3 regions of the Streptomyces sp. NBC_00223 genome follow, and region 3 is predicted to be linked to each of the others. Evidence: riboswitches for the same ligand, from Rfam matches in the RefSeq annotation. Region 3 holds a riboswitch; each other region holds the start of a gene.
What was found. Region 3 has a riboswitch for cobalamin ahead of metE (5-methyltetrahydropteroyltriglutamate--homocysteine S-methyltransferase). Riboswitches for the same ligand answer to the same signal wherever they lie in the genome.

Region 1: another riboswitch for cobalamin. It lies ahead of OHA30_RS28605 (cobalamin biosynthesis protein); the one in region 3 lies ahead of metE (5-methyltetrahydropteroyltriglutamate--homocysteine S-methyltransferase).
Region 2: another riboswitch for cobalamin. It lies ahead of OHA30_RS33465 (CbtB domain-containing protein); the one in region 3 lies ahead of metE (5-methyltetrahydropteroyltriglutamate--homocysteine S-methyltransferase).

What each region holds. Positions count from the first base shown of each region.
Region 1 is NZ_CP108109.1:6,708,081-6,718,360, reverse strand. Features, by position in the region: gene OHA30_RS28635 (ABC-F family ATP-binding cassette domain-containing protein) at 1-1,367, opposite strand, end outside; gene OHA30_RS28630 (hypothetical protein) at 1,647-3,017, opposite strand; gene OHA30_RS28625 (alpha/beta hydrolase) at 3,188-4,303, opposite strand; gene OHA30_RS28620 (class II aldolase/adducin family protein) at 4,395-5,057, opposite strand; gene OHA30_RS28615 (inorganic phosphate transporter) at 5,218-6,474, shown strand; gene OHA30_RS28610 (hypothetical protein) at 6,503-6,712, shown strand; cobalamin riboswitch at 6,819-7,015, shown strand; partial or broken gene OHA30_RS28605 (cobalamin biosynthesis protein) at 7,183-8,169, shown strand; gene OHA30_RS28600 (cobyric acid synthase) at 8,616-10,121, shown strand; gene cobN (cobaltochelatase subunit CobN) at 10,118-10,280, shown strand, end outside.
Region 2 is NZ_CP108109.1:7,864,669-7,874,948, reverse strand. Features, by position in the region: gene OHA30_RS33495 (bifunctional o-acetylhomoserine/o-acetylserine sulfhydrylase) at 1-338, shown strand, start outside; gene metX (homoserine O-acetyltransferase MetX) at 335-1,489, shown strand; gene OHA30_RS33485 (cobalt-precorrin-6A reductase) at 1,514-2,275, opposite strand; gene cobF (precorrin-6A synthase (deacetylating)) at 2,276-3,049, opposite strand; gene OHA30_RS33475 ((2Fe-2S)-binding protein) at 3,190-3,918, opposite strand; gene OHA30_RS33470 (CbtA family protein) at 3,915-4,775, opposite strand; gene OHA30_RS33465 (CbtB domain-containing protein) at 4,809-5,024, opposite strand; cobalamin riboswitch at 5,059-5,180, opposite strand; gene OHA30_RS33460 (HoxN/HupN/NixA family nickel/cobalt transporter) at 5,471-6,541, shown strand; gene OHA30_RS33455 (putative protein N(5)-glutamine methyltransferase) at 6,613-7,407, opposite strand; gene OHA30_RS33450 (ABC transporter substrate-binding protein) at 7,835-9,157, shown strand; gene OHA30_RS33445 (carbohydrate ABC transporter permease) at 9,124-10,029, shown strand; gene OHA30_RS33440 (carbohydrate ABC transporter permease) at 10,026-10,280, shown strand, end outside.
Region 3 is NZ_CP108109.1:7,701,879-7,712,158, reverse strand. Features, by position in the region: gene OHA30_RS32730 (ATP-grasp domain-containing protein) at 1-872, opposite strand, end outside; gene OHA30_RS32725 (hypothetical protein) at 917-1,102, shown strand; gene OHA30_RS32720 (hypothetical protein) at 1,441-1,695, opposite strand; cobalamin riboswitch at 2,487-2,708, shown strand; gene metE (5-methyltetrahydropteroyltriglutamate--homocysteine S-methyltransferase) at 2,870-5,188, shown strand; gene OHA30_RS32710 (terpene synthase family protein) at 5,450-6,457, shown strand; gene OHA30_RS32705 (cytochrome P450) at 6,465-7,853, shown strand; gene OHA30_RS32700 (cytochrome P450) at 7,850-9,190, shown strand; gene OHA30_RS32695 (EF-hand domain-containing protein) at 9,282-9,827, shown strand; gene OHA30_RS32690 (class I SAM-dependent methyltransferase) at 9,946-10,280, shown strand, end outside.

The DNA of each region.
Region 1 (10,280 bases), 990 kb from region 3:
AGCGAGGCGAGCGCGAGGCGGGTCTTCTCACCGCCGGAGAGCACCCCGGCCGGCTTGTCGACGTCGTCGCCGGAGAAGAGGAACGAGCCGAGGATCTTGCGGATCTCGACCAGATCGGTGTCCGGCGCGGCCGAGCGCATGTTCTCCAGGACGGTGCGCTCCGGGTCGAGCGTCTCGTGCTCCTGCGCGTAGTAGCCGAGCTTGAGACCGTGGCCCGGGGTCACCTCGCCGGTGTCGGCCTTCTCCACCCCGGCCAGCAGCCGCAGCAGCGTGGTCTTGCCGGCGCCGTTGAGACCGAGGATGACCACCCGGGAGCCACGGTCGATGGCCAGGTCCACGTCGGTGAAGATCTCCAGTGAGCCGTACGACTTGGACAGGCCGCTCGCCATCAGCGGAGTCTTGCCGCAGGGCGCGGGGTCGGGGAAGCGCAGCTTGGCGACCTTGTCGGAGACCCGGACCGCCTCAAGGCCGGACAGCAGCTTCTCGGCGCGCCGGGCCATGTTCTGCGCGGCGACGGTCTTGGTGGCCTTGGCGCGCATCTTGTCGGCCTGCGAGTTGAGGGCCGCGGCCTTCTTCTCCGCGTTCTGCCGCTCGCGCTTGCGGCGCTTCTCGTCGGCCTCGCGCTGCTGCTGGTAGAGCTTCCAGCCCATGTTGTAGACGTCGATCTGGGCGCGGTTCGCGTCGAGGTAGAAGACCTTGTTGACGACCGTCTCGATGAGGGTCACATCGTGGGAGATGACGATGAAGCCGCCGCGGTACGTCCTGAGGTAGTCGCGCAGCCAGGAGATGGAGTCGGCGTCCAGGTGGTTGGTCGGCTCGTCGAGCAGCAGGGTGTCCGCGTCGGAGAAGAGGATGCGGGCCAGCTCGACCCGGCGGCGCTGGCCGCCGGACAGGGTGTGCAGCTGCTGGCCGAGCACCCGGTCGGGCAGGCCGAGCGCGGCGGCGATGGTGGCGGCCTCGGCCTCGGCGGCGTATCCGCCCTTGGTGAGGAATTCCGTTTCCAGCCGCGAGTATTTCTTCATCGCGTTCTCGCGGGTGGCGCCTTTTCCATTGGCCATCCGCTCCTCGTTCTCGCGCATTTTGCGCAGCACGGTGTCGAGGTCGCGGGCGGACAGGATGCGGTCGCTGGCGAGGGTGTCGAGGTCTCCGGTGCGCGGGTCCTGCGGCAGGTAGCCGACCTCGCCGGAGCGGGTGACGCTCCCGGCGGCGGGCTGGCCCTCGCCGGCCAGCACCTTGGTGAGGGTGGTCTTGCCCGCTCCGTTGCGGCCGACCAGGCCGATGCGGTCGCCCTTGGCGACACGGAAGGAGGCGGACTCGATGAGGACGCGGGCGCCGGCGCGCAGCTCGATGCCGGTGGCAGTGATCACGGGAAAAGCTCCAGGGCGATACGGACGGCGGAGGGGCCCGCGGTCCGGACGACGGTCGGGTGGGCGTCGAGGTCGTACGCCGCGGCTAATCGAGGAGGAAAACTGCCATGCGGACCAGTCTACTGGCGGCACGCAACCGGTTTGCCGCGCACGGGCGCCGAAGCGCCCGGCCCGGCCTCGTCCCGTATCTTCACGCGTGCGCGCCCGTACGGCGGAGGCCCGCACAGGGTCACATGCCGTACGGCCGGTGCGGCGGGGGCCGGTGGCCGGCTACCCGCGTCACGCCTCCCCGGTGTGGACCTGGAACGCCGCCCTGCGCATCGCCTTGGCCAGCGCGGGGTCGGGGTGCGCGGCGGCGAGCGCGACCAGCACCTGCACGGTGCGCGGGTGGCCGACCGTACGGACCTCTTCGAGCAGCCCCGGGACCGAACCCTGTACGGCGGTCTCCAGATGACTGACCAGCAGATGGTCCTCGCCGTGGTCGGCGACGGCCGCGGCCGTGTCGATCCACAGCCAGGTGGCCTCCTCGCGGGTGAGCAGCCCGGTGGCGGTGTCCGGGTCCTCGCCGCCGAGTTCGGCCAGCCACAGCACGGCGTACGGGCGCAGCGTCGACTCGGTGACGGCGGCCCTGACCGCGGACTCGGCCGGGTTGCCGACCACGCGCAGCGCCTCGAAGGCCAGTCCGCGCAGCAGGGCGTCGTCGCCGCGCGCGGTCTCCAGGAGTTCGGCGACGGCCGGGGCGACCGGGCGGGCGGCCAGCCAGGCCCGGTACTCGGCGCGGGCGGGGCCCGGGGAGAGCCCGGCGCAGGCGCGCAGCATGGTCTCGGCGGACTGTTCCATGTGCCCGGCCGGGCCCTGGGCCGCGACGCAGATCTGCTCCAGCTTGACCCAGACCGCCCAGCTGCCGAGCGCGGTGAGCGCCACCTCGTCGGGCCGCTGGGGGTCGCGCGGACGCAGGGCGCCGACGAGGGCGGCGGCGTCCAGGGTCCAGTCGAGCAGGGCGGGCAGCGGGTCGTCGGCGCCGTCGGCGGGCGGTTCGTGGCGCTCGGTGCGCAGTTCGGCGACCCGCTGGCGGAGCAGGTCGAGCAGGGTGTCGATCGGCACCGGGTCCTGCGAGAGGTGCAGGAAGGAGAGCAACTGCGGCGCGGCCTCGATGACTTCGGCGACGAGCGCCGGATCGGGGCCGGTCGTGCCGCCCGGCAGGAAGGGGTGGGCGAGCGACCAGGCGTCGAAGAGGGCGACCCAGCCGCGCAGGACGGCGGTGTCGTCGCTGTCCCAGGCGCGCAGCCGCCAGCCGGGGCGGGCGGCCCCGCCGTGCAGCTCGATCAGCCCGGCGAGCCGGGCCCGGTCCCAGGCCGTACGGATCTGACCCGGCGTCAGATCCAGTGCTTCCGCGGCCTCCTGGACGGTCGTGTCGGGCAGTATGCCGGTCGGTCCCGCCATACCGGGGCCGGTGCCGGCCCAGCGGGCGAGCCGTACGGCGGCTGCGAGTTCGGTCCGGGCGAGCCGGGCGAGTTCGGGCACGGACGGCGTGCCCTCAGGGGGGCGCGGAGGTCTGGACCTCCGCGTCGTGGCGGTCCTGCGGGCGGCGGTGAGCGGCCGGCGGGGGACGAGGCGGAGCGGAGTGTCTCGCGGGATACGGGACGTCACCTGATCAGTCTCTCCGCTGAGCGCCCATATTCCCAAACGGGCGTCCGCGCGACCGCCGCACGAGGCGTACCGCGGGTCGTACGACACCGGTCGGCGCTTGTCGTCACGACAGGGGAAACCGCAGGTCAACCGGCTTGTCAACGTTTCCGTACCGCCTCTTGCCAGGGTGCTCACATGAGCGGGGTCAGAAAGCGGCGCAACGTTTCCTCGTACGTCGCCGGGTTCACGTTCCACATCGCCGCGTGCGGCGCGCCGGGGACGGTGTGCAGGGACACCGCGCCCGGCTGGCGATCGACCAGGGCGCGCGAGTCGTCCCAGGGGGCGAGGGTGTCGTCGGGGCCGTGCACGACCAGGGTGGGCACGGTGAGCTCGCCGGTCGCGGCCGGCTCGCCGCGGTGGGCCGCGACCGGTCCGGTACGGCCCTCGGCGGCGCGGACCGCCAGCGGCACCAACGCCCCCGGCAGCCCGCGGGACTTGGCGGCGGCGCCGACGGTGAAGCGCCAGTCGAGCACCGGGGAGTCCAGCACCAGGCCGGCCACCTTGTCCCGTACCGGGGAGTGCCGGAAGGCGTGCAGGGCCATCGTGGCGCCGGTCGACCAGCCGTACAGGATGATCCGGTGGGCGCCGGAGTCGACCGCGTGGCGCATGGCGGCGTCCAGGTCGTGCCACTCGGTGTCGCCGAGGTGGCCGATGCCGTCGGGGGACGCGGGGGCGCCGGGGTCGTTGCGGTAGGAGACGACGAGCTGGGGGAAGCGGAAGCGGTTCAGGGCGGGCAGCAGATTGAGCGCCCGCTCGCGCCCCGCGCCCAGGCCGTGCACGCAGATCACCCAGGTGGGGCGGAGGCCGGGCAGGTACCAGGCGGGCAGCGGCCCGAGTTCGCCGGGCACCTCGCGTTCGGTGAAGTCCAGGCCGAACGCGCTGCCGGGGTCGCCGGCGTACGCCTGCGGGGTGATCCGGACGAAGCCGCCCTCGGTGAGCGTGCCCTTGCCGACGCGGAGCAGTTCGCGGGTGACCGTCCGCTCGGTACGCCCGGTCACCCGGCCGACGGTGGCGTGCACGCCGATGCCGGTCAGGCCCCACACGCCCGGGCGGGCGGAGGCGTCGGTGCGGGTGAGGGTGACGCGGTCGCGGGTGATGTCCCGCGCGGTGATCAGGCCCTCGGGGGCGGGGCCCGCGAGGGACGGCCTGAGGGCGAAGCCGGACCCGTACCGGCCGGCCGCCAGCGCGGCCGTACCGGCACCCACCACGGAGGCGGCCGCGAGGGCCGCCGCGTTTCGAAGGCGCATCGTCCTTCCAGTGTGGGCGCCGGGCGGGGGCGCGGCGAGGGGAGGCGGGCGAGCGGGTGACGCCGGGGTGTCGTTCCCGGCGGGCCGCGGGCTACCGGCCCGGCTGCCCGTAGCCCCGGTACTTGTCCGCGGCCCGGTTCATCTCGCGGCCGGACAGGGTGCGCGGCGAGCCGGCGTCCGTGGCGGACCGGGCGAGCAGCCACACCCGGCACAGCCACTCCAGCTGCGCGGTGCGCTCGTAGGCCTGGTCGAGGGTGTCGCCGTAGGTCAGGGCGCCGTGGTTGCGCATCAGACAGCCGGTGCGGCCGTCGCGCAGGGCGCGCAGCACGGCGCGGGCCAGCTCGTCGGTGCCGTAAAGGGCGTAGTCGGCGACGAGGATCTGGCCGCCGAGGGCGGCGGCCGCGTAGTGGATGTTGGGGAGCTTGCCGACGAGGGTGGAGACGGCGGTGGCGTGCGGGGCGTGGGTGTGGACGACGGCGCGGGCGGCCGGGGCGGCGCGGTAGAGGGCCAGGTGGGTGGGGAGTTCGCTGGTGGGTCCGAGGTCGCCGCGCACCTGGCGTCCGGTGCCGAGTTCGACGGCGACGACGTCTTCCGGGCCGAGCCGGTCGTACGGGACGCCGGTCGGGGTGACGAGGACGAGGTCGCCGACCCGGGCCGAGACGTTGCCTGACGTGCCCACGACGAGGCCGTCGGCGACCGTACGGCGGGCCGTGTCCACCACTTCTGACCAGGCACTCTTTATGGCGTCACACACTTGTGAGCCCCTTTCTCCTTGGTTACACCCTGTAACTTTTGCGGGCCCGTTCACCGGTGATTCACGTCGGCACCGTGAGTCCGCCGCCAGTTCATCTTCCGTTCACCAATGATCCGTACGGTCGCCTGGCCACTGTCCGATCGAACGATTGCCTGGGTCTATGGAACACATCACGCTCCTGATCGGAATCGTGATCGCCACCGCTCTCGTGTTCGACTTCACGAACGGTTTCCACGACACCGCCAACGCAATGGCAACCACCATCTCGACCGGCGCACTCAAACCCAAGACCGCGGTGGCGATGTCCGCCGCGCTCAACCTCGTCGGCGCCTTCCTGTCCGTGGAGGTCGCCAAGACGATCTCCGGCGGCATCGTCGACGAGTCCGCCGGGATCAAGCCGGAGGTGATCTTCGCCGGGCTGGTGGGCGCGATCATCTGGAATCTGCTGACGTGGCTGGCCGGACTGCCGTCCAGTTCCTCGCACGCCCTCTTCGGCGGTCTGATCGGCGCCACCCTCGTCTCCGTCGGCACCCACGGGGTCAACGGCGACGCGGTCGTCACCAAGGTCCTGATACCCGCGCTGGCCGCGCCGCTCGTGGCCGGCCTCGCCTCGACCCTCGCCACCCGACTCACCTACCGGATCGGCCGCAACGCCGATCCGAAGGCCACCTCCCACGGCTACCGGGCCGGGCAGATCGCCTCGGCCGCCCTGGTCTCCCTCGCGCACGGCACCAACGACGCGCAGAAGACCATGGGCGTCATCACCCTCGCGCTCATCACCGGCGGCGTCGTCGCCCCGCACGCCGACCCGCCGCTGTGGGTCATCGTCTCGGCGGGCAGCGCCATAGCGCTGGGCACCTACCTCGGCGGCTGGCGGATCATCCGTACGATCGGCCGCGGCATCACCGACATCGAACCCCAGCAGGGCTTCGCCGCGCAGACCAGCGCCGCGGCGACCATCCTGGCCTCCTCCCACCTCGGCTTCGCGCTGTCCACCACGCAGGTCTGCTCCGGTTCCGTGATGGGCGCGGGGCTGGGCCGCAAGGGCGCGGTGGTGCGCTGGAGCACGGCCGGGCGGATGGTCGCCGCCTGGGCGCTGACACTGCCGGCCGCCGGTCTGGTCGCGGCGGGCGCGGCCCTGCTGGCCGACCAGGGCACGTGGGGCATCGCCACGGTCGCGGTCCTCGGACTCGCGGTGTGCGCGGCGATCCGCGCCGCGTCGCGGCGCAGGCCGGTCACCCACGCCAATGTCAACGACGACCCTGAAACCGGTGCCGCAGGTGCCGCCGTCGTATCGGCCGCGGACATCGAAGCCCAGCTGGAGGCCCGGCTCGACCGTCCCGCCGAGCCGCAGGGCGCGGTCACCGCGGCCATCGCCGCCGTCACCCCGCCGCCTCCGGCCTCCTCCGCGGCCTGACCGCCGCCACGGACCCCAAGGACACCCCATGAACATCGACTGGCATGCCCTCGGCACGGTCTTCACCGTCACCCTTCTGTCCACGATCGGACTGGTCGGCGTCTTCACGCTCGGCATCGTCGGCACGTCCCGGCGCGGGCCCGGTGGCGCGGCCGCGCTCAGCCGGACCGGCGGGTACCTATGTTTCGCCGCGTGTACGGCCGCCGTCGCGTACGGCATCGCGCTGATCGTCTCCTGAACGCTCCCCCGGGCACGGGGGCTTCGGCTCTCCGGGCGCGGGGGCTCCGACGGCGGAGTGTGGACCTCACCACACTCCGTCGTCCCAGGTCAGCGGTGAGTTGACGGGGTATCCCGCACGTGGTGGACTGCCGGGAGCCATACGGCGGCAGGAGAGGAAGTCCGGTGCGAATCCGGCGCGGTCCCGCCACTGTCACCGGGGAGTGCACTCCCAACCCCGTACGTCACGGCCGGGTTTGCCGGTTGGAAGACCGGGAGTGCGTAGATCCGGGAGCCAGGAGACTCTCACCGCCGGTCACGTCGAACCAGGGCGCGGACCCTGAGTGAGGACTTCGTCATGCCCGGCACGCGAGCGCGTCCGTTGTGCGTACGTCTTGGTGTGTTTCCGCTGGGCGCTCGGCCACTGGGCGCCGGGCCGCTCGACGCCTGCCTGCTCGGCGTCTGCCCGCCGTGCGGTGGCGGGCTGAACTGATGCGGGCCGATCGCGAGTTCGCGTACGGCGTCACGCTCGGTTTCCTCGCCGACCTCGTCGCGGGCGACCCCCGCAGGGGCCATCCCGTCGCGGCCTTCGGGCGTGCGGCGGGGGCGCTGGAACGGCGGCTGTGGCGCGACGACCGGGGTACGGGCGCGGTCTTCACCGCGCTGTGCGTCGGCGGGACGGTCGGCGCGGCGGCGCTGGCGCGGCGGGCGGCCGTACGGTCCTCCGCGGCGTCGCTCGCCAATGTCGGGCTCACCGCGGCCGCGACCTGGTCGGTACTGGGCGGTACGTCGCTGGCCCGGGAGGCGCGGGGGATCGCGGCGGCGCTGGAGGCCGGAGACATCGAGGGCGCGCGGGCCCTGCTGCCGCGGCTGTGCGGGCGGGACCCGCAGGCGCTCGACGCGGACGGGATCGCCCGCGCGGTGGTCGAGTCGGTCGCCGAGAACACGTCGGACGCGGTGGTCGGGGCGCTGGTCTGGGGCGGGCTCTGCGGGGTGCCCGGGCTGGTCGGCTTCCGGGCCGTCAACACGCTCGACGCGATGGTCGGGCATCGCTCGGCCCGCTACGCGCGCTTCGGCTGGGCGTCGGCGCGGCTCGACGACGTGGTCGGCTGGCCCGGGGCGCGGCTGACCGCCGCGCTCGCGGTGCTGGCCGGGCCGGCGCCGGGGTGCGCGTGGCGCACATGGCGGCGGGACGGGAAGCGGCATCCGAGCCCCAACGCGGGGCCGGTCGAGGCGGCGTTCGCGGGGGCGCTGCGGGTCCGCCTCGGCGGTGAGCTGGCGTACGGCGGCCGGGTCGAGCACCGGCCCGTCCTCGGCGGGGAGTTCGCGCCCCCGCGCCCGGCGGACATCGCCCGCGCGATCCGCCTCTCCCGCCGCATCAACGCCCTGACCCTCACCACCACCCTCCTGACGTCCGCCGCCCTCCCCAACCCGCCGCGGGCCGCGCGAGCGTCCACATCCCGGCTCCGCGCCACCGCGCCGGACATAGGTGAACGCCTCACCCACGCAACACCCTCAGCCGCGAGCAACGGCGCACCCCCCAACCCGCCGCGACGGCGGGACGCGGGACCAACCGGCCCGGCGGTGCCAAGCCCTCCGCGGGCCGCGCGAGCGTCCACATCCTGGCTCCGCGCCACCACGCCGTACATGGGTGAACGCCACACCCATACACCCCCCATGCCTGGGAGCAACACCGCACCCCTGAACCCGCCGCAACGGCGGGACGCGGAACCAACCGGCCCGGCGGTGCCAAGCCCCGCCCAGCCCACAAGGCCGTCCACACACCGCCGGAACGGCACATCGTGGCTCCGCGCCGCCGCGGCGGACATGGGTGAACGCCTCACCCGTACACGCCTCGGCGCAGCCGCCGCTGCGGCGGAGAAGATCGGGGCCGGCGTGGCCCGGAACCAGAAGGAGAGGGGCCGGTGAGAGGCGTGCTTGTCGCCGGCACCACCTCCGACGCCGGCAAAAGCGTCGTCGTCGCCGGCATCTGCCGCTGGCTCGTCCGCAACGGCATCCGCACGGCCCCCTTCAAGGGCCAGAACATGTCGCTGAACTCCTTCGTGACCCGCGACGGCGCCGAAATCGGCCGCGCCCAGGCCATGCAGGCGCAGGCCGCCCGCGTGGAGCCGTCCGCGCTGATGAACCCCGTCCTGCTCAAACCGGGCAGCGACCGCAGCAGCCAGGTCGTCGTCCTCGGCAAACCCGTCGGCGAGATGAGCGCCAGGGGCTACCACGGCGGCCGCCAGCGGGAGTTGCTGGACACCGTCGTCGGGTGCCTGGAAGAACTCGGTGCCACGTACGACGCCGTGATCTGCGAGGGCGCCGGCAGCCCCGCCGAGATCAATCTGCGCCGTACGGACATCGTCAACATGGCCGTGGCCCGCCGCGCGAACCTGCCCACCCTCGTGGTCGGCGACATCGACCGCGGCGGCGTCTTCGCGTCCTTCTTCGGTACGACGGCGCTGCTCAGCCCGGAGGACCAGGCCCTGATCGCGGGCTACGTCGTGAACAAGTTCCGCGGCGACCCGACGCTCCTCCAGCCCGGCCTGGACATGCTCCGCACGCTGACCGGCCGCCCGACGCTCGGCGTCCTGCCGTACACGCACGGCCTCGGCATCGACGAGGAGGACGGCCTGCGCGTGTCGATGCGCGGCGCCGTACGCGAGTCGACGGTCGCGCAGCCGTACGGCGAGGACCTGCTGCGGGTCGCCGTCGCGGCCGTCCCGCTGATGTCGAACTTCACCGACGTGGACGCGCTCGCCGCCGAACCCGGCGTCGTCGTACGGTTCGTGGACCGCCCGCAGGAGCTGGCCGACGCGGATCTCGTGGTCCTGCCGGGCACCCGCGGCACCGTACGGGCGCTGGAGTGGCTGCGCGAACGGGGCCTCGCGGACGCCGTCGCCCGCCGGGCCGCGGAAGGCCGGCCCGTGCTCGGCATCTGCGGCGGCTTCCAGATGCTCGCCGAACGCATCGACGACGAGATCGAGTCCCGCGCGGGCACGGTCGCGGGCCTCGGCCTGCTGCCCGTACGGATCAGGTTCGCCGCCGCGAAGACGCTGGCCCGCCCGTCGGGTACCGCGTACGGCGAGCCCGTCATCGGCTACGAGATCCACCACGGCGTGGCCGAAGTCCGCGGCGGCGACGAGGAGTTCCTCGACGGCTGCCGCGTCGGCGCGGTCTGGGGCACCCACTGGCACGGCTCGCTGGAGAGCGACGGTTTCCGCCGGGCGTTCCTGCGCGAGGTCGCCGCCGCCGCGGGCCGCCGCTTCGTCCCCGCGCCCGACACGGAGTTCGGCGCGCTGCGTGAAGAACAGCTCGACCTGCTCGGCGATCTGATCGACGAACACCTGGACACCACCGCCCTGTTGCGGCTCATCGAGGACGGCGCGCCCGCCGGACTCCCCTTCCTTGCCCCGGGAGCGCCATGACGACCGTTCTGCTGCTGTCCACCGCGGACACCGACCTGCTCGCGGCCCGCGCGGCGGCCACCGACACGGTCACGTACCGCGTCGGCAACCCGTCCCGGGTCGACGCCGCGCTCGACCTGCCCGCGCTGCTGGACGGCGCGGACCTGGCCGTCGTACGGC
Region 2 (10,280 bases), 160 kb from region 3:
ACGCGGGCCTGCCGTCGAGCCCCTACCACGCGGCCGCGAAGCGCTATCTGCCGCGCGGCGCGGGCGCGGTGCTGACCTTCGAGCTGCGGGACGGCGCGGAGGCGGGCAAGCGGTTCGTGGACGGGGTGCGGCTGTTCAGCCATCTCGCCAACATCGGTGACGTCCGCAGTCTGATCATCCACCCGGCGTCGACCACGCACAGCCAGCTGGACGAGGCGCAGCTGCTGGCCACGGGCGCGTCGCCGGGTCTGGTACGGCTGTCGGTCGGCATCGAGAACCTGGCCGACCTCAAGGCGGACCTGGAGGCCGGGTTCCGCGCGGCGAAGGGCGCGTCCTGAGCACCACCGCCCGTACGGCAGGCGGCGTCCCCCTTCTGCCGGCCACCGGGGCCTGGCAGGAGGGGGACCCGCCGGGCCGCCGCCGGTGGTACGCGCCCGACCGTCCGCTGCCGCTGGAGGCGGGCGGTGAACTGCCCGGTGTACGGCTGGCGTTCGAGACGTGGGGGCGGCTCGCGGCCGACGGGTCCAACGCGGTGCTCGTGCTGCACGCGCTCACCGGGGACAGCCATGTCACCGGCCCGGCCGGTCCCGGGCATCCGACGCCCGGCTGGTGGGACACGCTGATCGGTCCCGGCCGGGCGCTGGACACCGACCGGTGGTTCGTGGTCGCGCCGAACGTCCTGGGCGGCTGCCAGGGCAGCACCGGACCGGCCTCGTACCGCCCCGACGGGCGGCGCTGGGGCGGCTCCTTCCCGTTTCTGACCCAGCGGGACCAGGTCGCGGCCGAGGCGGAGCTGGCGGACGGGCTCGGCATCGACCGCTGGGCGCTGGTGGTCGGCGGGTCGATGGGCGGGATGCGCGCGCTGGAGTGGGCGGTCGGGCACCCGGAGCGCACGGGGGCGCTGCTGCTGGTCGCGACCCCGGCGGCGTCGAGCGCGGAGCAGATCGCGTGGGCGTCGGCGCAGGTCCGGGCGATCAGGTCCGACCCCGCGTGGCGCGGCGGCGACTACCACGACGCGGGGCCGGGCGGCGGCCCGCACACGGGGCTGGGGCTCGCCCGGCGGCTGGCGCACATCACGTACCGCAGCGAGGACGAGCTGCGCGGGCGCTTCGGGCGGGCCGCGCAGGACACGGAGGACCCCTGGCGGGGCGGGCGTTACGCGGTCGAGTCGTATCTCGACCACCACGCCGAGAAGCTGGTGCGGCGGTTCGACGCCGCGAGCTATGTGGTGCTCACCGAGGCGATGAACGCGCACGACATCGGGCGGGGCCGCGGGGGTACGGCGGCGGCGCTGCGGCGGGTGACCGCGCCCGCGGTGGTGGCCGGGGTCGACTCCGACCGGCTCTACCCGCTGGTCCAGCAGGCGGAGCTGGCCGCGGGGATTCCGGGGGCGGACGGGGTGCGGGTGATCACGTCTCCCTACGGGCACGACGGGTTTTTGATCGAGGCGGGGCAGGTGGGGGCACTGGTGCGGGAGTTGGTGGGTTGACGTTCGCGCCCTCCGGGCCTGCCCTCAAACGCCGGGCAGGCTTGGTTTGTTGGCCCGGGTGGCGTGGAGCCAGGTGGCCGCTGCCGTGGGGGTCGGGGTGGTGGGGACCTCGGGGGGCGGGGGTGGGCGGCGGATGAGGAGGACGGGGATCGCGGCCTCGCGGGCGGCGGTGAGCTTCGCCGCCGTGGCCGGGCCGCCGCTGTCCTTGGTGACCAGGACGTCGATCCGGTGTCCGCGCAGCAGCTCCCGCTCGCCGTCGAGCGTGAACGGGCCTCGGCCCAACAGGAGTCGGTGATCGCGCGGCAGCGGTCCCGTCGGCGGCTCGACCGAGCGGATCAGGAAGAACAGACCGAGCGCGGCGAACTCCCCCACCCCCTGCCGTCCGGTGGTGAGGAAGACCCGCCGGCCCAGGCCCGGCAGCGCCGCCGCCGCGTCCGCGAGCGTGTCGGCCCAGTGCCACCGGTCCCCCGGCCCCGCCGTCCAGCCGGGCCTGCGCAGCGCCACCAGCGGGACCCGTGCCTCCGCGGCGGCTTCGGCCGCGTGCCGGCTGACGGCGGCCGCGAAGGGGTGCGTGGCGTCCACCACGGCGTCGGTCCGCTCGGCGCGCAGCCACCCGGCGAGCCCGGCCGCTCCCCCGAACCCGCCGGTGCGCACCCGCCCTTCGGGCAGTCGTGGCTGCCCGGTGCGGCCCGCCAGCGACGTGGTGACCTCCATGGTGGGGTCGGCTGCGAGCAGGTCGGCCAGCTCGCGGGCCTCCGCGGTGCCGCCGAGGATCAGCACCCGCATTCAGTGCCCGCCGCCCCTGCGCAGCAGATACGTGTCCATGATCCACCCCTTGCGGGCGCGGGCCTCGGCCCGGACGGTACGGATACGGTCGGCCAGTTCCTCGTCCAGCGGCCCGGCGAGCAGGATCTCGTCGGCCGTGCCGAGGTACGCCCCCCAGTAGATGTGCAGGCCCTGCCCGGTGAAACGTCCGAAGGTCTGACGCGCGTCGAGCATCACCACCACGTCGTCCACCCCCGCGGGCAGTCCGCCGTCGGCCAGCCGCCGCCCGGTGGTGATCTGCACCGGACGCCCGACCTGGTTCAGGCCCGTGCGGTGCCGGGCGACGAGCGTCGAGACGCTGCTGACGCCGGGCACGACGCTCCACCCGAAGGCGACGGCGCCGCGCGCGTGCACGTCCTCCAGGATGCCCAGCGTGCTGTCGTACAGCGCGGGGTCGCCCCACACCAGGAACGCCCCGCACTCGCCGTCGGCCAGTTCCTCGGTGATCAGCCGCTCGTAGATGTCGGCCCGGCGCCGCCGCCAGTCGTCCACCGCCGGTACGTACGCCGCCGAGGCCGCCGTACGGTCCCGCTCGGGGTCGCGCGCGACGACCACCCGGTGCGAGCGGGTGGCGTGGCGTTCCAGGATCAGCGCGCGCAGTGCCGCCAGGTCGGACTTCTCCTCGCCCTTGTCGAGCAGGAAGAAGACATCCGTGTCGCCGAGCGCCCGTACCGCCTGGAGGGTCAGCTGGTCCGGGTCGCCCGCCCCGATGCCGATGACCCGGATCTGTTTCACGGTCGGATCCGTGGTCTGATCCGCAGTCGGTTTCACGGTCGGATCCGCCGTCGGTTTCACGGTCGGATCCGCCGTCGGTTTCACGGTCGGTGAGTCTGGCACGGCGGCCCTTCGGGTCGGACGGACTGGTTCACCGCGGCTCACCGCAGCGCGCAGTCGCCGCACAGGGCGCCCTTGCGGTCCGGTGCGGCGCGGTAGATCAGACAGCAGCTGCGGCGCCGGAAGGAGCCGTCGGGCGCGGTGGAACTCTCGCCGGCCAGCGGTGGGCGGGCCAGCAGGAGGGCGGCCAGCGCGCGGGCGGGCCCGGCCGCCTCGGGCCGGGCTCGGGCGATCATGGCGGCGGCGCTGTTGACGGCGGAGACGGTGTTGCCGCGCGCGATGTGCGCGGAGACCGCGAAAGCGGCGGCCAGTTCCTCCAGCGGCCCGGCCAGCAGCTCCGCGGCCAGCACGCCGGCCAGCCGTTCGGGCGTACCGGCCTCCCCCACCGCGTCCGCGGGCAGCGACAGGGGTACGGGCCCGCCGAGCACGGGCTGCCAGCGCACGTCGCCGAGGCCGAAGACCAGCGGCCGCCCGTACAGCGCGGCGGCGGCCAGCGCGGGCGACACCAGCCGTGCGGCCAGGCCGAGATGGGCGACGGAGGCGGCGACCCGGAGCTCGACGGCCTCGGGCCGCTGTCCCCCGGCGGCGGCGAGCCTGGCCCCGACCTCGGCCGTCCGCTCGTCGAGCAGTGACCGGGTCACCGGCTGCCAGGGCCCGGCCGGCGGCGACCCGGGCGGGTGGAGGTCCAGGGCGAAGAACGGCCCGAGCGCGGTGACCCCTTCGGCCACCGCGCCCGGTTCCCGGCGGTCGTCCGGGGCGGGAGGGGTCATGCCGGCACGGGGGCCGGCTCCCGCGTGGACGGGGTGTCCGGACGCGGCTTGAGCAGCCGTTCGGCCTGCGGCGCGAAGAGCAGCCCGATGGCGGACCAGAGCAGCAGTTGCGCGCCGACGGAGTAGAAGCGGAACGAGAAGAGCACATCGGCCGGGAAGCCCGGGTAGACGATGGTGCCCTTGCCGTCGGTCAGCGGCAGCGGGGTCTCGGTGGCGTGGTTGCCGAACTCCCGCTTGTTGACGGCCAGATGGCCCAGCGACGGCAGGAGCAGCATGACCACGCCGATGGCGACGACGAAGGCGCCCGCCGCCAGCAGGGTGGCGTTCCAGTTGCCGAAGCGCGCCTGGAGCCGCTTGCCGAGCCAGACCGCGCCGGCCAGGAAGGCGATCGAGCAGACCACCATGATCAGATAGAGGCCGCTGCGGGCCCTGATGGTCTCCTCGTGGCCGATCGCGGGCGGGTTGGCCGGGTACTTGAGGAACGGCACCAGGTACATGCCGAGGAAGCCGCCGCCCGCGACGAGCAGCGACAGATTGCGGGCCCGCAGGCCCCCGACCCGGCCCAGGCACACGGCGTAGGCCACGGCGAACAGCGCGCCCATCGCCATGCCGAAGACGATCATGCCGACGCCGATGCCGACATCCGCCTGGACGGTCCGGCTGAACAGGTCCGGGTCCGCGGCCCCCGCGGGAAGTCCGGCCGCCTTGTCCAGCGCGGCCTGCGCGGCGTCACGGCCGCTCTCGTAGTCGATGGCCTTGCCGATCAGCGGCTCGGCGAAGACGCGGGCGAAGAGGAAGGCGAGCAGCCCGGCGACTGCGCCGGCGAGGACGCCGCGCAGTATGAGCTTCTTTTCCATGTCGAGTTGTCCGTACGTAGAGGTGCCGGGGCGTCAGTGGCAGGGGAAGCCGAGGAAGTGACGCGCGTCGTGGACGAACTCGTGGATGTGCATGTCGTTGCCGAACACCGAGACGGCACCCTGGTCGACACCGATGAAGTAGTAGGCGGCGAGCGCGAGGACCGCGGTGCCGACCAGCCGGAGTACGGACTTCGAGACCGGCAGGACGACCGGTGTGGCCGCCGGGCGCGAGGGGGAAATGCTGCTCAAGGTGAGCCCTCCTTAGGGGATCGTGCGTCCCTGTTCCATGGGCGTCGTGACGGGTGGCTGTCTGACTCGCCCGCCGCCTGGCGGCGGGGGGCTCACAGTGGCGCGACCGTGCCGGATTCCCACCGGCTTCCCCACACCATCACTACGTCAAGGAGCGTAGGGCTGCCTGTTCAGGGCGTCAATCAGGGCGAACGTCAATCCGCCGGGCGTTCCGACCAGTTGTGACCAAGCTCTCCCGCCGGGCCGGCCCCGCGCCCGCGCGCCCGGCGCACCACCGTTGTCCACAGCCGCACGGGTGACACCCGCGCTATTGCGAGTAAATTGCAACTAGTACATTGCCGCAGTCAGCGCCGCACGCCGTCAGCACGGAGGACCAAACCATGACCAGCACCGCCGAGGCACCGGCCGGTACCGCCGCGTCCCGCTGGAGACGGATATCGGGATCGATGAGCAGGTCCGAGTGGAGCAGGCTCGGCGGCATGGCCGCGTTCATCGTGGCACTGCACGTGATCGGCTGGTTCACGCTGGTGGCGGTCGTGGCCCCCGAGCACTACAGCCTCGGCACGAAGTCCTTCGGCATCGGCATCGGCGTCACCGCGTACACGCTCGGTATGCGGCACGCCTTCGACGCCGACCACATCGCGGCGATCGACAACACCACGCGCAAGCTGATGGGCGAGGGCAAGCGCCCGCTGTCGGTGGGCTTCTGGTTCTCCCTCGGTCACTCCAGCATCGTCTTCGCCCTGGCGCTCCTGCTGTCGCTGGGCGTCAAGGCGCTGGCCAACCCGGTCGAGGACGACAACTCGCAGCTGCACAACGTCACCGGCTGGATCGGCACCACCGTCTCGGGCACGTTCCTGTACGTCATCGCGTTCCTCAACCTGCTGATCCTGGCCGGGATCTGGAAGGTCTTCCGGCAGATGCGCCAGGGCGACTTCGACGAGGCCGCGCTGGAGGAGCAGCTCAACAACCGCGGGTTCATGAACCGGTTGCTCGGCCGGCTGATGAAGTCGATCACCAAGCCGTGGCAGATGTACCCGCTGGGGCTGCTGTTCGGCCTGGGCTTCGACACCGCCACCGAGATCGCGCTGCTGGTGCTCGCGGGCTCCGGCGCCGCCTCCGGGCTGCCCTGGTACGCGATCCTGTGCCTGCCGGTGCTGTTCGCGGCGGGTATGTCGCTGCTGGACACCATCGACGGCTCGTTCATGAACTTCGCCTACGAGTGGGCCTTCTCCAAGCCCGTCCGCAAGGTGTACTACAACCTGACGATCACCGGTCTGTCGGTCGCGGTCGCGCTGATCATCGGCACGGTGGAACTGCTGGGCCTGATCGGTGAGAAGGCCAAGCTGCACGGCGCCTTCTGGGACTGGGTCGGCGGCCTGGATCTGAACATCGTCGGGTATGTGATCGTCGGCCTGTTCTTCGGCACCTGGGCGATCGCCTTCGCGGTGTGGAGGTTCGGCAACATCGAGGAGAAGTGGTCCGCCGGGCTGCGGCCCGCGGAGCAGCAGGACTGAACCCCGAGCCCCGGCACGGCGGCAAGGGGCGGCTCCCGGCGCGGGGGCCGCCCCTTTCGCCCGCGCGGAGGTCAGCGGGCCGCGCGCGTCCCGGTCACGACCGTCGCGTACAGCCCGTCGTCGCTCACCACGCGCGGCCGCAGTCCGGCGGCTTCGACGACCCCGGCAGCGAGGGCGGCCTGCCGCTCGCTGGTCTCGAAGAGCAGTGAGCCGCCCGGCGCCAGCCAGCCGGGCGCCCCGGCGGCCACCCGGCGCAGCACGTCGAGCCCGTCGGGGCCGCCGTCGAGCGCGATCAGCGCCTCGTGCTCCCGGGCCTCCGGCGGCAGAAAGCCGACGTCCCCTGTGGGCACGTAGGGCACGTTGGCGGCGAGCACGTCGACGCGCCCGCGCAGGTCCGCGGGCAGCGGGTCGAACAGGTCGCCCTCGTGGACCCGCCCGCCCGCGGCGCCGACGTTGCGGCGGGCGCAGCGCACCGCGGCCGGGTCGAGGTCGGCGGCGTGCAGTTCGACCCGGCCCAGGGCCGCGGCGAGCGCCACGCCGACCGCGCCCGAGCCGCAGCACAGGTCCAGGACGACGGCTCCGGGGCGGCCGAGCCGGGCCGCCTCCCGGACCAGGAGTTCGGTACGGCGGCGGGGTACGAAGACCCCGGGGTCCACGGCGATCCGCAGTCCGCCGAACTCGGCCCAGCCGATGACGTGTTCCAGCGGCAGACCGGCGGCGCGCCGCTCGACCATGGCGGCGAGTTCGCCCGGGGTGCGGGCGGCGGCGGTGAGCAGCCGCGCCTCGTCCTCGGCGAAGACGCAGCCGGCCGCGCGCAGGGTGGCGACGAGAACCGGTTCGGACGGTTGTGATGCGATTTCCGACATGAGAGCCTTTCGGGAAGCCTGCGGGAGCTCCCCGGCGTCGATCGGCGGCCGCGCCGTCAGTCCGCGCGGCCGTGGGGCGGGAGCGCCCGTCGTGTGCTGGGGGTAATCGGTCCCACCTCCTCCGGTTCGTCCGCGCTGCCGTACCCGGCGCACGCGCGGTGCCGATGGGCTTCAACCTACCCCACCGGCGGGGCCGCCGGGCCTGTCCCGCCCGTCCGCCGGGGCCTCGCCGCGCCTTCTCCGCGTGCCCCGCACTGAACCGCAATGTAACGGTTAAGCATCAGCGCTGAATCAGTCCCTTTACCGACCAACAACCCAATGCAATAGTGCGGTCGTTCCGCTACTGAATCGCTTAAGTAACCGCGCTGCGCGACTCGTCCCCTCCTGGACTCGCTCGGACGGATGTCGTGAAACGGAGATGGTGCACATGAAGCGCAAGGTACTGGCCGGTTCGCTGCTCGCCACCATGGCGCTGCTGGCGACGGCCTGCGGCGGTGGCGGAGGCTCGTCGTCGAGCGGTGAGTCGGCCTCCTCACCCACCGATCCCGCCAAGGTGACCGGTGACGTCAAGGTCCTCACCCAGCGCACGGACCTGGTGCAGGACGGCACGATGAAGAAGTACGCCGCCGAGTTCAACAAGATCTACCCGAAGGTGCACGTGACCTTCGAGGGCATCACCGACTACGAGGGCGAAGTCAAGATCCGCATGAACACGTCGAACTACGGCGACGTGCTCATGATCCCCGCGGTCATCAAGCAGGACGACTACCCGAAGTTCTTCGCGTCGCTGGGCAGCGCCGCGGACCTCAGCAAGCAGTACACCTTCACCGACAAGGCGACGGTGGACGGCAAGGTCTACGGCATCGCCAACTTCACCAACGCCAACGGCTTCGTCTACAACAAGAAGGTCTGGGAGCAGGCCGGCATCACCACCTGGCCGACCACGCCGGACGAGTTCATCAGCGACCTCAAGGCGATCAAGGCCAAGACGTCCGCCACGCCGTACTACACCAACTACAAGGACGGCTGGCCGCTCACCGCCTGGTCCAGCGTGGTCGGCGCGGTCTCCTGCGACCCGAAGGCCAATGACGAGCTGGCCACCGAGCCCGACCCGTGGAAGGCCGGAAGCGACCTCAACGTCGGCGACACGCTGCTCTACAACATCGTGCACGACAAGCTCTCCGAGGAGGACCCGACCACCACGAACTGGGAGAACTCCAAGGGCCTGCTCGCCACCGGCAAGATCAGCTCGATGTGGCTCGGCTCCTGGGCGATCGTCCAGATGCAGGACGCCGCGAAGAAGGCCGGCCAGGACCCGTCCGAGATCGGCTACATGCCCTTCCCCAGCCAGGTCGACGGCAAGTTCTGCTCCCCGATCGCCCCTGACTACCAGGAAGCGGTGAGCATCCACTCCAAGCACAAGGCGGCCGCCCGCGCCTGGATCGACTGGTTCACCGACAAGTCGGGTTATGTGCAGACCAACCAGGCCGTCCCCTCGCTCAAGGGCGCGCCGCTGCCCAGCTCGCTGAAGCCGTTCAGTGACGCGGGCGTGAAGCTGGTCGAGGTCTCCCAGGCCAAGAACGCCGAGGTCAACAACATCGACAACCAGTCCGAGGTCGGTCTGACCAAGCCGGACTACCGCCAGCACCTGATCGACGTGGCCAGGGGCGCGGCCGGCGGCGACCTCGACGGGGTCTTCACGTCGCTGAGCAAGAAGTGGGCCGAAGCACAGAAGACCGCGGGCCTGTGACCCGGGCGCGGGTGTGGCGGCTCGTCACGCCATGGATGTTCCTGGCCGTACCGCTCGCCCTCCTGATCACGTTCACCTATGTCCCGGTCGCGAACATGATCTCGGACAGTTTCACCGACTGGGACGGGGTGAGCCCGGACAAGAACTTCGTGGGCTCCAAGAACTACGTCGAGCTCTTCACCCGCCCCGAACTCTTCCAGGTCTTCTTCGTCAGCCTGTACTACCTGGTGGCGTCGGTGGTGCAGATCACGCTGGCGCTGTACTTCGCCACCGTGCTGAGCTTCAACCTGAAGTTCAGGAACCTCTTCAAGGGGATCCTGTTCTTCCCCTACCTGATCAACGGTGTCGCCGTCGGCTTCGTCTTCCTGTACTTCTTCCAGCCCGGCGGCACCCTCGACTCGGTACTGAGCCTGTTCGGGGCGCACGGCCACCACTTCTGGCTGGGCAGCGGGCGGATGGCCAACACCTCGCTGTCCGGGGTGTCGGTGTGGCGGTTCATGGGCCTGAACTTCGTGCTGTTCCTCGGGGCGATCCAGTCCATCCCCGGGGAGCTGTACGAGGCCTCGGAGCTGGACGGCGCCAACCGCTGGCAGCAGTTCCGGCACATCATCGCGCCGGGTATCCGGCCGGTGCTGAGCCTGAGCGTGATCCTGGCGATCTCGGGGTCGCTGTCCGTCTTCGAGATCCCGTACATCATGACCGGCGGCGCGGCCGGCACCCAGACGTTCGTCATCCAGACGGTGAAGCTGGCCTTCCAGTTCAACAAGATGGGTCTCGCCTCGGCGTCGGCCGTCGCGTTGCTGGTCATCATTCTGCTGGTCACCTGGCTGCAACGGCTGCTGGTGCCCGACGAGAGGACCGACCTCGTATGACCTCGACGCTCGTCCCGCCGCCGGGCGCGAAGACGCGGGACCTCTCCGAGCAGGACCGTTCGGCGCACACGCGCCGGACGGTCGCCAGGACCCTGACGTACGTCTCGCTCGTGGCGGCCTCCGTGGTGATGCTGCTGCCGCTGTTCGCGGTGTTCCTCACCTCGCTCAAGACCTCGCGTGAGCTGGCGCAGGACGGCGGCGCGCTGTCGCTGCCGCACAACTGGCTCAACTACCACAACTACGTGACGGCG
Region 3 (10,280 bases):
CCGACCAGCAGAGCGGCCAGCTCGCCTCGACCGCTCGACGGGTGCAGGTCGCTGACTTGACCGTCACCGACTTCGACGACCCGCCACACCCCGTCCGAGCGGAGGGCCACGTCGGTGGTGACGAACCGGCATCCCAGCCGCCGCACCGCGGGCCCGATGTGGTCGAGGTCGGGCACCGGCCCACGCTCGAACGGGCTGTCCGGGTGGGGGGTGAGCAACCTGGGTTCGCCGTTCAGCCACCACACGCGTACTTCGGCCGCGACGGACTCCGGCTTCGAGAACGTCTCGAAGCCGCGCAGAACGACCCCGCCGACCAGGAACTCCTCCTGCAGTTCCACGAAGCGCCGCACGACACGTGTCAGTCCGACCGCGTCGGCGAGATCGGGGATGAAGCACGCCTGGTCCCACTCGTGCTTGCGGGATTTGACGTAGTCCTTCACGATTCCCGGGCCCGGCGGCAACGGCCCGGCGAGGACAGCCAGGTCCTCGGCGGCCAGGATCTCCCCGGGTTCGGTGGGACGCCACGCGCTCGCGGGCGTGATGTCGACGAACATCGGGTACCAGCCCGGCAGTTCGTGAGCGGCCCGGTATTCCTCCGGAGTGACGAGCAGTTCGATGCCGCGTCGGCTCAGCGCCTCGGCCAATTCGGCGTATCGACCGCCGGGGATCATCCAACCTCGATACCAGGCACTCCCCAGCCCGGCCGGTACGTGCGCGACAGCCCGCTGTACGTCCCCCCGCAGCAGCGCGTCGTGGTCGACCAGCCCGACCGCCCCGCCACGGGCCCGCACCTCGTGTGCTTCCGCCGCGAAGTGTTCGTCCACACGTCGAGAGTTCAACGGATCATGGCAGTACAGGACGGACGTCGGCATGCCGCACACGCTACGGACCACCGGAGCCTTGGGCCACCGGATTCGTGCGGCCGGGCACGGCGGCGTGCGCTGAGCGGCGAGGGCCGCTGCGGGCCGTCGCCGGCTTCCCGCCCACGGTCAACGGATACAACTACAGCTGGACAGTGCCCGTATCCGACCTCGGTGACGCCATCGACTACATCGATATGCAGGGCGAGGGCTACGGCCCCCTGACCAACGTCCTCGGCTGAATCAATTCCGTCGACCGACGACCGTCCCCTCATCGTTCTTCGGACGGCTCCGACCGTCTCCCGTAAGGAATTCGGCCGGAGCCGTCCGAGGACACAGGACCCGCTGCCCGCGGTGGGCAGAATCGGATACGGGCCGGGGCCGGGGACCCGTCGGTGGCCATCCGCGAGCCGGGGTACGAGGGGCGCCTCGACCCCGAAGCCATCGCCGAAGCCGTCCGCGACGACGCCGAGGGCCGCCGAACAGCGACTCGGCGGCCCGCGTGAGGCAGCGCGCCGAGCAGGCCGGCGATCCGCGCCGTGGACGATGGCTCATCACAACGACCCGGCTCCGACGCTGTTCACCGACGCCACCTGAGGTATTTGCTCACACCCAGCCCTGCTGCCGCCACGAGGCATCCGGAGATCGCCAGCCAGAGAAGCGCTGCCATGATTCCCGCACATATGATCAGAAACCCGACCGGTGCAATGAACTCAAGTCTGCTGCCGGTTCCCCGTACGACCACCTCCGCGACAACCGCGATCATCACGGCCAGCATGATCAGGGGACCGATCACCGGAATCCCATGAGGGGTGACATCGACGGAAATCTCCACCCGGAACCCCCTTCGAACAGACGCCCGTTGCGAGGCGGATCAGCCCAGGACGCCCGGCTCACGCCGCGAGCGCCAACCGAAGATACCCCACACGTATCCCGCCGCCTGTCAGTGAAGTCTCGCCCGACTCAGCCGATTTCCCCTGGCGAAACAGCCGCCGACGGCGTGGGCGTCAGGTCGGGGAGTCGCGGAGGGAGCCGGCGACCGCCCGCAGGCAGAACGTGAAGTCCTCGGCCGATCCGGCGACCGCCGCAGCCGAACACCCCCACACCGCCCGCCGGATAAGGCGGCCCGCCCGGCCGAGGACACGGGCGTCCGCGACCGCAACCGAAACCGCTTGGTCGTTGACCGTCAGCTCTGCTGCGCCGTAGCGGGGGCAGTGGGCAAGGTGTATCCGTCGGCGAGCAGGGCTCGGCGGACAGCTACGGCCCGATCCCCGGCTGCTTCGAATTCGGCCTTCGCGGCCATGAAGTCGGCCTTGGTCCGCTCTCCGCCGGCCTCGAATTCGGCCCTGGTGACGTCGGAATGGGGACTCCGGCGGTGAGTTGGGCAGGACGTCCGGCGATCGGGGGGTCTTGTGACGGTCCGATCGCCGTGCCGGGGCGGACCGTGACGTTCCTCCGCTCGGACGGCGTGCGCCGACTGCCCGCGGACTTGGCCCGTGCCCCGCTTTCACCTCCTTCGTTCCGGGCGTTCCGGGCCGGTCCCGGACTCCGCCGGGGAACCGGACCTGTGTCCCACGTCATGTCCCGACATGTGAACAGCGGCGCCCGGGAAGTGGCCCGCCCTCTAACCTGGCCGGTGCAGCTGGTTCGCCCTGTCCGCCAGGCAGGCGCGTCGCAAGAGGGAACCCGGTGGGAATCCGGGACTGCCCCGCAGCGGTGAGTGGGAACGACCGCCGTCATACGCACTGGATCCGGACCGCGGATCTGGGAAGCGACGGCCAGTAGGTGTCCGGCACGAAGCCGGACGCGCCCGCGAGTCCGAAGACCTGCCCGTTGCCCGTACGCGACCGATCGCGTGCGGAAATCCCGGTGACCTCGTGGGCGGGTCGGCGTACATATCGGCGGAACGGGCGCGCCCAGGGCGTGCTGCCGGTCCGTCCGGTCCGTCACCCTTCGCGCTCGCGTCCCGTCGCCGGGATGCCAGGAGACATCTCGCGAAGGAGATTTCCGTGACAGCGAAGTCCGCAGCCGCGGCAGCACGGCCCACCGTGTACGGCTACCCCCGCCAGGGACAGCAGCGGGAACTGAAGAAGGCCATCGAGGGGTACTGGAAGGGCCGGGTCACCGCCGACGCCCTCCGGGAGACCGCGGCCGAGCTGCGCCGCGCCAACTGGCGGCAGCTGGCCGACGCCGGTGTCGATGAACTGCCCACCGGCGACTTCTCGTACTACGACCATGTCCTGGACACCACCGTCATGGTCGGTGCCGTGCCCGCCCGGCACCGAGCCGCGGTCGCGGCCGACCCGCTGGACGGCTACTTCGCGATGGCCCGCGGTACGCAGGAGGTGGCGCCGCTGGAGATGACCAAGTGGTTCGACACCAACTACCACTACCTCGTCCCCGAGTTGGGCCCCGGCACCGTCTTCACCGCCGACCCGTCCAAGCAGGTCGCCGAGCTGAAGGAAGCCCTCGCGCTCGGTCACACCGCCCGGCCGGTGCTCGTCGGCCCGGTCACGTATCTCCTGCTCGCCAAGCCCGCCCCCGGTGTGGCCGCCGACTTCGAACCGCTGACCCTGCTGGACCGGCTGCTGCCGGTCTACGCCGAGGTGCTGGCCGATCTGCGGGCCGCCGGCGCGCAGTGGGCGCAGTTGGACGAGCCCGCGCTTGTCCAGGACCAGCCGCCTGCCGTGCTGGACGCCGTGGCGCGCGTCTACGGCGATCTGGGGGCGCTCACCGACCGGCCGAAGCTGCTGGTGGCGTCCTACTTCGACCGGCTGGGCGAGGCGCTGCCGGTGCTGGCCAAGGCCCCCGTCGAGGGCCTGGCGCTGGACTTCACCGGCCCGGCCGCCGCCAATCTCGACGACCTCGCCGCCGTCGGCGGGCTGCCCGGCAAGCGCCTGGTCGCGGGCGTCGTGGACGGCCGCAACATCTGGATCAACGACCTGGAGAAGTCGCTGTCCACACTGGCCACCCTGCTGGGCCTGGCAGACCGGGTGGACGTGGCGCCGTCCTGCTCGCTGCTGCACGTGCCGCTCGACCTCGGCGCGGAGAGCGGGCTCGACCCGCAGGTCACCCGCTGGCTGGCCTTCGCCCGGCAGAAGACCGCCGAGGTCGTCACGCTGGCCCAGGGGCTCGCCCAGGGCACCGACACCGTCGCCGCCCGGCTCGCCGCCAACCGCGCGGACCTCGCCTCCCGTACGGCCTCCGCGCTCACCCGCGACCCCGCCGTACGGGCCCGCGCCGCCGCCGTCACCGAGGCGGAGACCCGCAGGCCGCAGCCGTACGCCGAACGCGCCACCGCCCAGCGCGCCCGCCTGGGGCTGCCACTGCTGCCGACGACCACCATCGGCTCCTTCCCGCAGACCGGCGACCTGCGCGCCGCCCGCGCCGACCTGCGGGCCGGGCGGATCGACACCGCCGGGTACGAGGAGCGGATCGCCGCCGAGATCGCCGAGGTCGTCTCCTTCCAGGAGAAGACCGGGCTGGACGTCCTGGTGCACGGCGAGCCCGAACGCAGCGACATGGTCCAGTACTTCGCCGAACAGCTCACCGGCTACCTCGCCACCCGGCACGGGTGGGTCCAGTCCTACGGCACCCGCTACGTCCGCCCGCCGATCCTGGCCGGCGACATCTCCCGCCCCGAGCCCATGACGGTCCGCTGGACCTCCTACGCACAATCGCTCACCGACCGCCCGGTCAAGGGCATGCTCACCGGCCCTGTCACCATGCTCGCCTGGTCCTTCGTCCGCGACGACCAGCCGCTCGCCGACACCGCCCGGCAGGTCGCCCTCGCGCTGCGCGACGAGGTCGCCGACCTGGAGGCCGCAGGCACCGCCGTCATCCAGGTCGACGAACCCGCCCTGCGCGAAACCCTGCCCCTGCGCGCCGCCGACCGGCCCGCGTACCTCGCCTGGGCCACCGAGGCGTTCCGGCTCGCCACCGGCGGGGTACGCGCGGACACCCAGATCCACACGCACATGTGCTACGCCGAGTTCGGCGACATCGTGCAGGCAATCGACGACCTCGACGCCGACGTCATCAGCCTGGAAGCCGCCCGCTCCCACATGCAGGTCGCCCACGAACTCGCCGCCCACGGCTACCCCCGCGAGGTCGGACCCGGCGTCTACGACATCCACTCCCCGCGCGTGCCCGACACGCACGAGGTGACGGCCCTGCTGCGCAACGGACTTGAGGGCATCCCCGCCGAGCGGCTGTGGGTCAACCCCGACTGCGGCCTCAAGACCCGCGCCTGGCCCGAGACACGCGCGTCCCTGGAAAACCTGGTCACCGCGGCCTGCACGGTCCGCGCGGAACTGCCCGCCTCCTGACCCCCCGACGGCCGGGAGGGACGTGTTCCGCGTCCCTCCCGGCCGCGCCCGTGCCATCCGGCCGCCCCCGCCCCCGGGGCGGCGTCCCGCCCGGGCACCGGGCCGACTCGACGGCCAACAGCCCCTGCACGGCCCCCAGTCACGTCAGCCGCTCGCCCGCGAGCGAACCGATCGGGTGAAACAGCGGCCCGGCGCATTGCGTCACCTTCGGTTGCGAATGATCATCTCAGCGTTAGGTACCGCAACGAAGGGCAAGCGTACGTGACGCAACCAGGGGCTGTTTTCAGCACGCCATGGCCGCTCAGGGTCAACCCGCATCTCGACCAGGCTCGGGAGAGCGCGATCGCGTGGATGCGGGGGCACGGTCTGCTGCACGGCGAGCAGGGGGTCGAGGACTTCGTCGAGTGGCGGCTGGCGGAGGTCGCCGCGTACTTCTACCCGAAGGCCGATGCCGAGGACTGCTGCGTCGCCGCGCAGATGATGGGGTGGTACTTCCTGCCCTTCGACGACCAGTTGGACGGTGACATCGGGCGTGATCCCCGGCGGGTGCACCAGGTCTGCGACGCGCTGATCGGGATCGTGCACGGCATCTCGGGGCCCGAGCTCTACCAGGCGCCCACGGTCAGGGCGTTCGCGGATCTGTGGCGCCGGATGACGCGGGGGATGTCGGCGTCGCTGCGCGGGCGTCTGGCCCACCACTGGGAGTCGTACTTCTCCTCCCAGCTGACGGAGGCGGTCGACCGCCTCGACGGGAACGCGTACGTCGATCTGGAGGAGTACTTCCAGCTGCGGGCGGCGACCACCTGCGCGTACGGGCAGAACGACCTGGCCGAGAAGTGGGGCGGCGTCGAGGTGCCGCCCGCCGTGTGGCACCACCCGTACCTGGCGCGGATGCGGCAGTTGGGCGCCGACCTGGTGGCGATCAGGAACGACTCGATGTCCACCTCGCACGAGGACGTCACGGGTCTGCACAACGCGATCCACATCATCGAGCGCACCCGGGCGTGCACGCGCCCGGAGGCGCTGGCCCGGGCCTCGGCGCTGGGCCAGGAGAAGGTGGACCAGTTGGTGACGCTGGAGGCCGAAGCCCTCCCCCGGCTGCTGCGGCATCTGAACGCCGCACAGGGCGCGGCCGTGCTGGAGTACGCCGACGTCATCCACGACTGGGTCGTCGGCGACTACGTGTGGGAGCAGACCTCCACCCGCAACCAGTCCCATCGCACCCTGCCCGAGTGGGCGTCCGCGCTGCTCATGACCGCCGGAGCCTGACGACTCGATGACACGGACCATCCCCCGCGTGCCGGGCGGCCTGCCGGTGCTCGGCCATCTGCGCCAGTTGCTGACCGGCCCCACGCGGTTTCTGAACTCCCTTCCCGCGCACGGCGACCTGGTCGAGATCCGTCTCGGCAGCCGACCGACCTACGTGGTGTGCAGCCCCGAACTGGCCTCCCAGGTGCTGATCCGCGAGCGCCGCCGGTTCGACAAGGGCGGCCCCTTCTTCGAGAACATCGCGGTCTTCTTCGGCGACGGTCTGGCCACCTGCCCCAACGCCAAGCACAGCAGGCTGCGCCGGCTGACGCAGCCCGCGTTCAGCCCCCGGCAGCTCGTCCGCTACAGCGAGCTGGTCAGCCGCGAGATCACGGCGGTCACGGAGCCGTGGCGCGACGGGCAGGTGCTGGACGCCCACCGGGTGATGCAGGAACTGGCGATGCGGATCACCGTCTCCACGATGTTCGCCTCCTGGTTCTCCGGCGGGCAGGACAGCGCGGACCTGGCGCGGGAGACGCTGGGACATGTCGACACGCTGGTCAGCGGCGCCTTCCTGCGGATGGTGGCCCCGGGCATGGCCCGTCTGCCGCTGCCCGCGAACCGCCGCTACGAGCGGGCCCGACTGGCCCTGTACGCACGGATCGACGAGACGATCGCCGCGTACCGCCGGGAGACACCGGACCACGGCGACCTGCTGTCGATGCTCCTGGCCCGCGACGGCGCCGGCGACGCGCTGAGCGACCAGGAGATCCGGGAGCAGGTGATGACGATGTTCATCGCCGGCATCGGCACCACCGCCGCCATGCTGGCCTGGGCCCTGCACTATCTGTCGCTCGATCCCGCCCTGGAGGCGTCGGTCGCGGCGGAGGTCGGCAGCGTCTGCGACGGGGACACCGCGCGCCACGGCGACCTGCCGCAGCTGCACTCCCTGCGGAGCGTCGTCACCGAGACCTTCCGGATCAGCCCGGCCGCCTGGATGTTCAGCCGCGTCACCGTGGCCGAAACGGACCTGGCCGGCCACCGGGTCCCCGCCGGCGCGGACATCCTGATCAGCCCGTATGTGCTGCATCACCGCCCGGATCTGTTCCCGGACCCGGAGCACTTCGATCCGGGCCGCTGGGACGGTGACGGCAGGACCCGGGCGAAGGCCGAGCGCGCCGGGACGCTGCTCCCCTTCGGCACCGGCCACCGCAAGTGCATCGGCGGCGACTTCTCCGTCATGAACATCACGCTCGCCCTGGCCACCATCCTGAAGTCCTGGAGCCTGGCGCCGGCCGGCGGGCGGCCCGTCACCGTGAGCGGCCGCAGCATCATCGAACCGCGTGACCTGGCCCTGCGGCTGAGCCACAGAACGATCCCCGCCCCTCGGGCGACCCACGCGGAGGAGATCCGATGAGCACCACCCTGGCCGCCTCCGTACCGACCGCCCCGAAGCGGCTGCCGTTGCTCGGGCACGCCGTTCCGCTGCTGCGCGACCCCGTGGGACTGCTCCAGTCCATCCGCCCGCTCGGCGAGGTCGTACGCGTCTGCATGGGTCCCCTGGACGTGTACGTGCTCAACTCCCCCGCTCTCGTACGGCAGATGCTGGCCTCCGACTCGGACTCCTTCCGCAAGGGCCGGTTCTACGAGAAGTTCCGCCCCTACCAGGGCGACGGTCTGTTCACGCTGGACGGCGACGTCCACCACCGCCAGCGCCGGCTGGTGGCCCCGGCCTTCCACCGTTCGAAGCTCAAGGAGTACACGAAGGTCATGCGCGACGGCGCGCGGGCGCGGTCCGCCGACTGGACGCCCGGCGGCCGGATCGATGTGGGCACGGAGATGTACACGCTGACCAGCGAGATCGTCGCGCGTGTCCTCTTCGGCAGCGAGATGCCCACCGAGGGGATCGGGCGTATCCGGGAGTGGCTGCCGGAGTTCATCCAGGGCATGGGACGCAAGGTGGTCTCACCGGTCGGCTGGTTCGACCGGCTGCCGACCCCGGCCAATCGGCGGTTCGAGACGGCCCGGCAGGGGCTGCGAACGCTGATCGACGGCCTGATCGCCTCCCATCTCGACGGTGACGGGGACGAGCGGGACCTGCTGACGATGCTGATCGAGGCCAGGGACGCCGACACCGGAGAGCCCCTGACCCCCGCGCAACTGCGCGACGAGGCCATGACGTTCTTCAACGCCGGGATCGAGACCGTCTCCTCGACGCTGACCTGGCTGTTCTACGAACTCGGCCGCAATCCGCTGGTGGAGAAGCGCGTACTGGCGGAGGTCGAAGAGGTGCTGGGCTCGCGGCCGGTGACCTTCGACGACATCCCGCGGCTCCCGTACCTCCAGAGCGTGGTCCGCGAGACGCTGCGGCTGCACAGTCCCGCGTGGATGCTGACACGCCGGCCGGCCGCGGCCACCGTCCTGGGCGGACTGCACTTCCCCGCGGGGACCGAACTCCTCTGCAGCCCGGCGACCCTGCACCGCGATCCCGAAATCTACCCGCGGCCCCTTGAGTTCGACCCCGACCGCTGGCAGACCGTCGACCACCGCGGCCCGACCTTCCTGGCCTTCAGCGCCGGTCCCTACAAGTGCCTGGGTGACCACTTCGCCCTCGCCGAACTCGTCATCGCCGTCGCCACCATCACTCCCCGCTGGCATCTGGCTCCCGTCTCCGACCGCGCCCCGCGCGAGGTCGCCGGAGCGGCCCTGGCCCCCGACCGCGTGCTCATGACCACACAGCCGCAGGGCTGCTGAGAACAACACGGCGGTCACCTCCGGCGACTTCGTATGCCGGAATCCGGCCGTGCGATGCGAGAAACCCACACCCACCATGAAAGGAATCGCAATGCTCGGAGCAGTGCAGCGGACGAACCTCAACCGGGTGTTCGACGCCTTGGACATCACCGGTGACGGTGACATCAGCGCGGACGACTTCCTGGCCCTGGCCCGCAATGTGCGGGCCGTGCGGGACGACGTCGACACCGAGCTCGCCGCCGAGATCGACCAGGCGTTCAGCGACTGGTGGGAGATCTTCCGCGAGGCGGCGGACAGCGACGGCGACGGAAGGGTCAGCCGCGAGGAGTTCATCGTCGCGGTCGACAACGGACTGCAGAACGACCCCAAGTACATCGACCGGATGATGCACGTCTCGGAAGTGGCCTTCCACGCGGCGGACACCGACGGCACCGGGCGGCTGACACCCGCCCAGGTCGAGCGCATCTACGAGGCCTTCGGCGTCGACTCCCGGTTCAGCGCGGAGACCTTCTCCAGGATCGACCGCGACGGGGACGGCTTCATCACCATCGACGAACTCCTCCAGGCCTCCCGGGACGTCTACCGGAGCAACGACCCGGAGGCCGCCGGCGTCGTGCTCTTCGGCCCCGTCTCCTGACGAGCACCACCGCACCGGGCGGGCCCCCGTGGGGCCCGCCCGCCCGTACGGGCCCGTTCCCAGAGCTGTCGCCTGCCGGGGAACGGGCCGCTCGCGCACCGACAGACAGGGAACGGCCATGGTCACAGCGCCCGATGACCGGCGCGGCCCGCGCTACGGCGCGGGGCTGCTCGAGCATCAGCACCCCCTGGAGTTACGGCGGCTGCGCGCGCTCGAGGTGTTCGCCGACCCGGCCAGCCGGGCCGCGCTGGAGCACTGCGGTCCCCGACCGGGCACGCGCTGCCTGGAACTGGGCGCCGGCGCCGGCTCCGTCGCCCGTTGGCTCGCCGAACGGTGTGCGCCCGGCGAGGTGGTGGCCACCGATCTGGACACGAGTCTCCTGCCGCGCGACGTACCGAACCTGACGGTCCTGCGCCATGACGTGGCCCAGGACGACTTTCCCGACGGGTCGTT